One region of the Flexivirga sp. YIM B11880 genome, then DNA from elsewhere that is predicted to be linked to it. Evidence: riboswitches for the same ligand, from Rfam matches in the RefSeq annotation. Region 1 holds a riboswitch; the other holds the start of a gene.

Region 1 (4,408 bases):
CGGCGGCCTCGGCGAGATCGGCCGCAACATGACGGTCGTGGAGTATGCCGGCAGGCTGCTCGTCGTGGACTGCGGCGTGCTGTTCCCGGAGGACCACCCGGGCGTCGACCTGATCCTGCCCGACTTCGAGTACATCTCCGACCGGCTCGACGACATCGAAGCCATCGTGCTGACCCACGGGCACGAGGACCACATCGGCGCCGTGCCCTACCTGCTCCGGCTCAAGCCGGACATCCCGCTCGTCGGCTCCACGCTGACCCTGGCACTGGTCGAGGCGAAGCTCAAGGAGCACCGGATCACGCCATACACCTTGGCGGTCAAGGAAGGCGGGCGCGAGAAGCTCGGCGGTTTCGACTGCAGCTTCATCGCCGTCAACCACTCGATCCCCGACGCGCTCGCGGTGTTCATCCGCACCGGCGGCGGCAACCTGCTGATCACCGGCGACTTCAAGATGGACCAGCTGCCGCTCGACAACCGGATCACCGACCTGCGGGCGTTCGCCAAGGCGGGGGAGGAGGGGGTCGACCTCTTCCTCACCGACTCGACCAACGCCGACGTGCCCGGCTTCACCACCCCTGAGCGCAACATCGCGCCGGCCATCGAGCGGGTCTTCCAGAAGGCGCAGCGGCGGATCATCGTCGCCTGCTTCTCCTCGCACGTGCATCGCGTGCAACAGGTGCTGGACGCCGCACGGGCACACCGGCGGAAGGTCGCGTTCGTCGGCCGCTCGATGGTGCGCAACATGGGCATCGCCGCCGAGCTCGGCTATCTGCACGTGCCCGACGGTGTGCTGGTCGACCTCAAGAAGGTCGACAAGTACGCCGACAACCAGATCGTGCTGGTGTCCACCGGGTCGCAGGGCGAGCCGATGGCAGCCCTGTCGCGTATGGCGAACGGCGACCACAACACCATCGATGTCGGTCCCGGCGACACCGTGCTGATGGCGTCCTCGCTCATCCCCGGCAACGAGAACGCCGTCTATCGCGTCATCAACGGGCTGATGCGGCGCGGGGCGAGCGTCATACACAAGGGCAACGCGCTGGTGCACGTGTCCGGGCACGCCAGCGCCGGCGAGCTGCTCTACGTCTACAACATCGTCAAGCCGCGCTACGTCATGCCGATCCACGGCGAATGGCGCCACCTCGTCGCCAACGGCGAGCTCGCCGAGGCGACCGGCGTGCCGCGCGACCACGTGCTGCTGGCCGAGGACGGTGTCGTCGTCGACCTGGTCGACGGGCGAGCGGAGATCGTCGGCGCGGTCCCGTGCGGTTATGTGTATGTCGACGGCTCCCTCGTCGGCACGACCGACGAGACCATGCTGAAGGACCGTCGGATCCTGCGCGACGAGGGATTCGTGACGATCATCGTGGTGCGGGACGCCGACACCGGCAAGATCGCCGCCGGCCCGGAGATCCAGACCCGCGGATTCGCCGAGGAGGACGACGTCTTCGACAAGGTCCGTCCCAAGCTGGAGGCCGCGCTCGAGGAGGCACGCGAGAAGGGCATCAGCGACACCTACCAGCTGCAGCAGGTCATCCGGCGCACCGTCGGCGGCTTCGTCGGTGGCAAGCTGCGCCGCCGGCCGATGATCATTCCCATCGTCATCGACGCGTAGTCCTCCGCTTCGACTCGGCGAGTCAGGCGGACGGGTCGTCGCCGCGGCTTCGATCTCGGCGGCGCCCCAACCGGCGGGATCGTTGGGCACTCGGCGAGATATGAGTTGTTGTGGTGATGAGGCGCTCGAAACGACGACAACTCACATCTCGGGGGAGGGCCGGCCCCCGTCATACGCCGAAGGCCCCGCCCACCAGAGGTGGGAGCGGGGCCTTCGAGGTTGTCGCCGCGGTGGCGGTGACGATCGGACCAGATCAGGCCGGCAGGTGAAGGTGCTGGCCGACGAAGATCAGGTTCGGGTTGTTCACGGTGCCCTTGTTGGCGGCCCAGAGTGCCTTCCAACCGTCCTTGACGTGCAGCTTCTGCGCGAGCTGGCTCAGGGTGTCACCGGACTTGACCGTGATGGTCTTCTTGGAGACCTTCACCTGCGGCAGCGCGGCGGCCTTGGGAGCCGTGTAGGCCCGTGTGACCGTCGGACGCGTGGCAGACCGGGAAACCTTCGGCGCGGTGTAGGTGCGCTTCGGGGCCGTGTAGGTCTTCTTCGGGGTGCTGGTCCGGGGGGCGGAGGCCACCGGGGGCGCCACGACGGGCGAGCCGCCGCCACGGGTCAGACCCGCGCGCACCGAGCACACCGGCCAGGCGCCGGGGCCCTGGGAGGCCAGCACCTTCTCGGCGATGGTGATCTGGGCGGACTTGCTCGCCAGGTTGGCGTTGGAGGCGTAAGCGCCACCGCCGTAGGCGATCCAGGTCGAGTGGGTGAACTGCAGGCCACCGTAGAAACCGTTGCCGGTGTTGATGGCCCAGTTGCCACCGCTCTCGCAGGCGGCGACGCGGTCCCAGGTGCTCGCCGATGCGGCGTGGGCGTCACTTGCGGTGGCAACTCCGGCGGCGGCGAGGGCTGCGGCGGCGGCAACCCCGATGCCGACGACGCGGGTCTTACGGGTGATGTTCGTGCTGAGGTCCATGGATTCCTCTCCTGACGTGCGCATGCGGGGTTAGCTGTCGGGTCGGGCTGTCAGGTGCCCGGCAGGCTTGTGGCCTGCTCTCACCCCAAGGCCGGAGACCGGCCGGATTGGGTTCCCCACCCTCGTTGTGCCTCCGGGACCGTCCCAGGCGTCGGTGTCCGCTCAACGAGGTTGTGCGCAACGGACCACAGGCATAAAGGGCCGGAGCCATGCCGGGTAGCGCGGCTCCGTGATGGATCTGACCTTCGACAGGGGGACGAAGTTTTTGAACCACCGATCCACGAAGGTACGTGGTCCGACCGGCATTTCCAAGTCGAAGCGTGACCATTTCGTGACTTTTTTCGGGAGTGTAGTGAGCGTCACACCTCGGTCGGCACATCCGTCACAGACGTCACCGTAGTGTCGCGCGCGACGCCAGGCGCCCTGAGTGGTGGTCAGAGGCCGGACAGCGTATGTCGGACGCGTCCCGGCGTCTAGGCCTGGTGCCGTGACAGGTCACCGCTGAAACGTCACCAGGGGAGCGGTTCGGCCAGATCACGAGGGTCGGCCGGAGCCGACCAGCCCTCGTCGGTGTGCACGTAGGAGAGTGCCGGGCCGTGCTCGACCAGTCGGCGCACGCCGGCGACGAGCCGGTCGACGTGCTCGCCGGTGGTCGCGAGGCCGAGGCTGGCGCGGACCGCCGTCGCCCCGTCGCCGACGATGGCGTCGCAGAGCAGATGCGCGCAGAACCGGCCGTCCCGCACCGCGATGGCGTGCTCGTCGGCCAGCACCTGCGACACCAGCGACGGGTCGTAGCCGGCGATGGTGAAGGTCACCACGCCGACGTTCGGCCGATCGCCCAGAGCTTCCACGACGCGCACGCCGTCGATCGCCGCCAGGCCGGAGCGCAGCCTCGTGTAGAGCTGTGCCTCGTGCGCCTCGATCGTGGCGCGGTGCTCGCGCAGGGTCGCACACGCCGCGGCGATCGCGACCGCTCCGACGGCGTTCGGCGTGCCGCCCTCGTGCCGTGCCGGTCCGGTCTGCCATTGCGTCCCACCTCGGCGGACCCGAGCGGTCGCGCCGCCCGCCGGCAGGTAGGGGTCGGCGGCATCCAGCCAGTCGCTGCGTCCGGCGAGCACGCCTGCGCCATACGGGGCGTAGAGCTTGTGACCGGAGAACGCGACCCAGTCGACGCCCAGCGTGCCGAGGTCGATGGTGACGTGCGGCGCGTACTGCGCGGCGTCGAGCACGACGCGTGCGCCCAGCTCTCTTGCGACGTCAGCGAGTTCGGCGACTGGCCAGATCTCGCCGGTGACGTTGCAGGCGCCGGTGAGGACGACCAGCTTGTGGTTCGCTGCGGACCGGCCGAGCGCCTCCCTCAGCAGCTCGAGTGCGTGCTCGGTGCTGCGCGGCACCGGCAGGCGGGTGGTGCGTCCCTCCGGCCACGGCAGCAGCGCTGCGTGGTGCGCCGACTCCCAGGCGAAGACCTCGGCGTCCTGCGGGACGCAATGCGCCAGCAAACGCAATGCATCCGTCGTGTTGCGGGTGAAGACCACCTCGTCACCTCGGCGCGCACCGACGAACTCGGCGACCTCCGCCCGCGCCGCCTCGAACCAGGAGGTGGTCACCCGGCTCGCGTAGCCGGCGCCGCGGTGCACGGACCCGTAACGGCGCTGCACCGTCGCGACGGCGTTCGCGACGGCCACCAGCGCCGGCGTGGTCGCGCCATGATCGAAGTTGGCGTAATCGGTCACCGTCCGATGGACCGTGGGAACACCGAGGTCTGCGGAGACGGTCTTCGGCAGTCCCTCCGCGGCGCGCTTCGGCGCCGGCGTCGAGACGCGAGGTAT
Region 2 (4,408 bases), on a different contig from region 1:
GCGGTCGTCCGGGACGCCGCCGGCGGCCCGGACCGTCGCAGCAGCGTCGGACGGCTCCGCACCCGGCGCCTCGCGGGAATAGAGATTGGGACAGATCGCGTCATAGCCCAGCTCGGCGAAGCGACGCACCATCTCCTTGGTGGCCCGGTCGTAACCGGGCATGTGGTGGATGACGACGACTCCGCCCCGGGGCAGGTCTGCGTCGGGGGTGGCGAGATAGGCCTCGATGTCGGCCCCGTCCTCGCCGGTCAGGTGCACGGTGGTGGCGGTCAGCGAATCAGACATATCGCAGGTCTATCAGACCTTGGTGAGCGCCGCTCAGGACGCGTGCTGCTGCACGACCTGCCCGAGCCGCGGCAGCGCCTGCTCGACGTGTCCCTTGGCCTTGCCGCGCAACCCGTTGTAGGCGCGCCGTAGCGGCTCGCGGTCCGTCGCTGCGGCGCGTGCGTCGGTCACCGCCAGCAGCGCATCCGAGGCCGCGTCGCCTCGGTCGGCCAGGTAGGCGCCGAAGTCACCCGTGCCGTCGAAGTCGTCCCAGAACGGCTGGAGGGCGGCAGCGAAGTCCGGCAACATGCGATCGGTGGCACTGGCCGCGATGGTCGGGCTGACCTTGCGCACCGCGGCATACCCGCCCTTGACGGCGACCCCGCCGAGCCCCTTCTTGCCCTTCACCTCGGCGTCGATCACCGACACCAGATCGGCGACGACGGCGGGGCGGCGGTCCGCCGCGAGCAAGGTCTCGGACAACGACGACATACGGGATCCTGTCTGGTGGGCTGCAGGGATGGGCTGGACGCACGAACCCGCCGCGCCCTGAGGAGCACGACGGGTTCGCAGAATGGCTGATGTTTCAGATGCGGCCGTAACCGGACACACCGCTGTAGATGGCGCGGATGCCGACCGAACCACCGGGGTGGTTGGCGTCGATCATCATGCCGTTGCCGATGTAGATGGCGACGTGGTAGGCGTAGCTGCCGTTGCCGAAGAAGATCAGGTCACCCGGCTGCGGGCTGCTCACGCGGGTCGCGACCTGCATCTGAGCAGTCGCCGTGCGCGGCAGGGACTTGCCGGCCAAGCCGTAGACGTAGGAGGTGAAGCCGGAGCAGTCGAAGCCGGCCGGGCTGGAGCCGCCGTAGACGTAGGGCGAACCGATGAAACGCTCGGCGATGGCAACGATGCCGCCGGTGGCTGCCGGCGGGGCCGGCGTCGGGTTGGCCTTCGGCGGGGTGGGCGGCGCGGGCTGGGAGTGCTGCACCGGCTGGGTGGGCGTCGGGCGGGTCGTCGAACGCGACACGGTCGAGACGCGGGGCCGAACGACCGGCTTCGGAACGACGAAGGTCTTCGCCTGCACCGCCGAGGCGAGCTCGGTCTGCGCGGGCACGGCACCCAGCTGCTGCTGGGCGCGGGTCGTCTTCAGCGGGTGGGCCAGCGCCTGAGCGCGTGCGGTCTGCGCGGCGAAGTCGACCGTGCTCGCACCCGAGATGGAGGCGACACCGGTGGCGGCGTTCGCGGCCTGCGGAGCAGCGATCGACGCGACCAGGCCGCCGGCAACGGCGACGGTCGCGGACACACGGGCGGTCGAGTTGAAAGTGGTCGACAGCTTGCTCTGGGCGCGGTGGCGACCGCGGGGACCAAGAATGGACACGTAGAACCTCTCCGTCGCCTACGAGGTGAGCTGTCGGGCTCGGGCCGAAGATGCCCGGTCTCGGTGCAGCAATCCCCGTGGTGCTGCGCCGCTACTTCGCCCCAAGGATGACGTTCGCCACCCGATCTTGGGTCCCCCGCTCCTGCCTGGCGGAATCGCTCACCCGGACGGCTGGCAGGACTCGGCGTTGCCTTCCGGGAGCTCACCGGTCGGCGAGCCGGAGGTAACGGTACACAACCGTCACGACAATGTCACAGCGAGGTCACGAATTGCTTGTCGAAAGGTATGACGCCAACCAATCGCGCCGTGCCGGACGTCACTGGCTGTCGACGAAGACGTGCATGGCGACGTCCCGCGGGAGCGAGACCGCGTCGCTGCCGTCGGCCTTGACGAGCACCCGGTCCCCCTCCAGCTGGGTCAGCACCGTGGCGTCCGGCGTGATGCCGCCGGCAGTCAGCACACTGAGCGCCTCCTGGTCGGCCTGCGCCGGCTCGCCCACCCGGCGGACGACGTGCTTGGCGGGCTCCTCGGTGACGACCTCGGTCAGCGACTGCACGCCGTCACGGAAGTGCAGCCGGGTCTCCTCCTCACCCAGCTCTTCCAGGCCGGGGATCGGGTTGCCGTAGGGCGAGATGTGCCGCTCGTCCAGCAGGCCGAGGATCTTGCGTTCGACCCGCTCGCTCATCACGTGCTCCCACCGGCACGCCTCGTCGTGTGCGAACTCGAGCTCGACGCCGATCACGTCGACGAGCAACCGCTCCGCAAGTCGGTGCTTGCGCATCACCCGCACGGCCAGCAGCCGTCCGCGTTCGGTGAGCTCCAGGTGCCGGTCGCCGGCGAGCGTGAGCAGACCGTCTCTCTCCATCCGTGCCACGGTCTGGGAAACAGTCGGTCCCGAGTGTCCGAGACGCTCGGCGATGCGCGCGCGCAACGGGACGATCCCCTCCTCTTCGAGGTCGAAGATGGTGCGGAGATACATCTCGGTGGTGTCGATCAGGTCGCTCACACGCACAAGCCTGCCACTTAGGACGGACCGGTGCCATTTGGCATCTTCCGCGCAATATTCCTGGATTGATTCGGGAATCCCAGGTAGGGGCGCTACGTTCTTCTCCATGGAGGCCGAGGGGCTCCTCCCCCCTGACCCTCGGCTTCCCGAACCGTCCGCACTGCGGACGGGGTGAGCACGCTGTTCGCAGCAGTGCTCGGACGGCTGGCGCACCTCCCCTGGGCGCCAGCCGTTCTTTGTCTCCGATCTCTGGCCGCCGGCCGGATCTCGTCGGCGCGGGTTAATCCGTTGCCAGGATCCGGCAACCCGTTCTAGCGTGGTGGCACACGAGAAAGGAGGTGGTCCAAGAGTGAATTCTCAAAGGACGCGTGAGGTGGTTGCGCGCTAGCGCAGCCTTCGTATTCGTCGCCGGCCACCTCCGGTGGACCGACGAAACGGACGTTCGGTAGCTACTCCAACGCAGCCACCGCAGCCCGTGGGTGGCGCGATCTCGTCTATCGCGCTCGCCGGCACTCGTGCCGGCAACCCACGGGCTGTCCGATGTCCGCACACGCTGGTCGAGTAGCGCGGAGCGCCGGCGGAGGGCCTATCGAGACCAAGTGCTCTCACGGCTGGCGGCGCTGCACACTCCAACTCGCCGGATCGGCCAGGTCACCCTCGCCGGTGCGGACGAAGACGAGCCGGTCGTGGAGCCGGCTTCTGCGCCCGGCCCAGAACTCCACCTCGTCGCAGTGCACCACATACCCGCCCCAGAAGTCGGGCAGCGGCACATCCTGCGGGCTTCCGGTGTCCGGCCACTTCTGCTCGTATGCCGCCACCGCCGCCTCGAGTTCCGCACGGCTCGCCACCGGCTGCGACTGCTCCGAGGCCCACGCCCCGATGCGCGACCCGTACGGCCGGCTGCGGAAGTAGGCTTCCGACCGCTCGGCGGTCATCCGGTGCGCGACCCCGACGAAGCGGATGGCACGGAACATCGAGGGCCAGGTGAGGGCCGCCGCGATGTTCGGATTGTCCTCCAGGTCGCGGCCCTTGCGGCTCGTGTAGTTGGTGTAGAAGCCGGGCCCGTCGGCGCCGAGGTGACGCATCAGCACCGTCCGTACGTGCGGCTGGCCCGCGACGTCGACGGTCGCGACCGAGATCGCGTCCGGCTCCGGCACATCGCCCCTGGCGGCCTGCCGGTCCACGGCATCGCGCACCCACTGCTCGACCAGCGGCAGCGGCGCCGCCGGCAGATCGTGCTCGTCCAGGCCCTCGCCCGCGTAGTCCCAACGTGTGATCGGCTGCATGGACCCGACGCTACCGCTGGCAAACTGTCCCCCGTGACCGACCAGCTCGTCATCCCCGACTCGTTGAAACCCGTGGACGGCCGCTTTGGCTCCGGTCCCAGCAAGGTGCGCAGCGAGCAGCTGGACAGGCTGCTGTCGCAAGGGCGGACGGTGCTCGGCACGTCGCATCGGCAGGCGCCGGTCAAGGATCTCGTCGGTGAGGTGCGCTCCGGGCTCATGGAACTCTTCGACCTGCCGGACGGCTACGAGATCGTCGTGGGCATGGGCGGCACCAATCTCCTCTGGGACGCAGCCTCGTTCGGGCTCATCCGCGATCTCGGCGCGTTCGCGGTCTGCGGCGAGTTCAGCGCGAAGTTCGCCACCGTCGCGCGCAAGGCGCCGTTCCTGGGCGACCCGGTCGTCAGCGAGGCACCGGCCGGCACGTCGATGCAGCTGAGCGCCACGCCGGACGCGGACGTCTATTGCTGGGCG

Evidence for each region. Region 1 has a riboswitch for cyclic di-AMP ahead of ACN8HC_RS05070 (transglycosylase family protein). Riboswitches for the same ligand answer to the same signal wherever they lie in the genome.
Region 2: another riboswitch for cyclic di-AMP. It lies ahead of ACN8HC_RS09810 (C40 family peptidase); the one in region 1 lies ahead of ACN8HC_RS05070 (transglycosylase family protein).

Annotation. Positions count from the first base shown of each region.
Region 1 covers NZ_JBMAMH010000002.1:106,522-110,929, forward strand. The annotation lists gene ACN8HC_RS05065 (ribonuclease J) at 1-1,615, shown strand, start outside; gene ACN8HC_RS05070 (transglycosylase family protein) at 1,869-2,579, opposite strand; cyclic di-AMP (ydaO/yuaA leader) riboswitch at 2,584-2,721, opposite strand; gene ACN8HC_RS05075 (aminotransferase class V-fold PLP-dependent enzyme) at 3,089-4,408, opposite strand, start outside.
Region 2 covers NZ_JBMAMH010000005.1:126,643-131,050, forward strand. The annotation lists gene ACN8HC_RS09800 (dienelactone hydrolase family protein) at 1-285, opposite strand, end outside; gene ACN8HC_RS09805 (DUF6918 family protein) at 319-756, opposite strand; gene ACN8HC_RS09810 (C40 family peptidase) at 851-1,645, opposite strand; cyclic di-AMP (ydaO/yuaA leader) riboswitch at 1,646-1,842, opposite strand; gene ACN8HC_RS09815 (iron-dependent transcriptional repressor DtxR) at 1,962-2,651, opposite strand; gene pdxH (pyridoxamine 5'-phosphate oxidase) at 3,257-3,937, opposite strand; gene serC (phosphoserine transaminase) at 3,971-4,408, shown strand, end outside.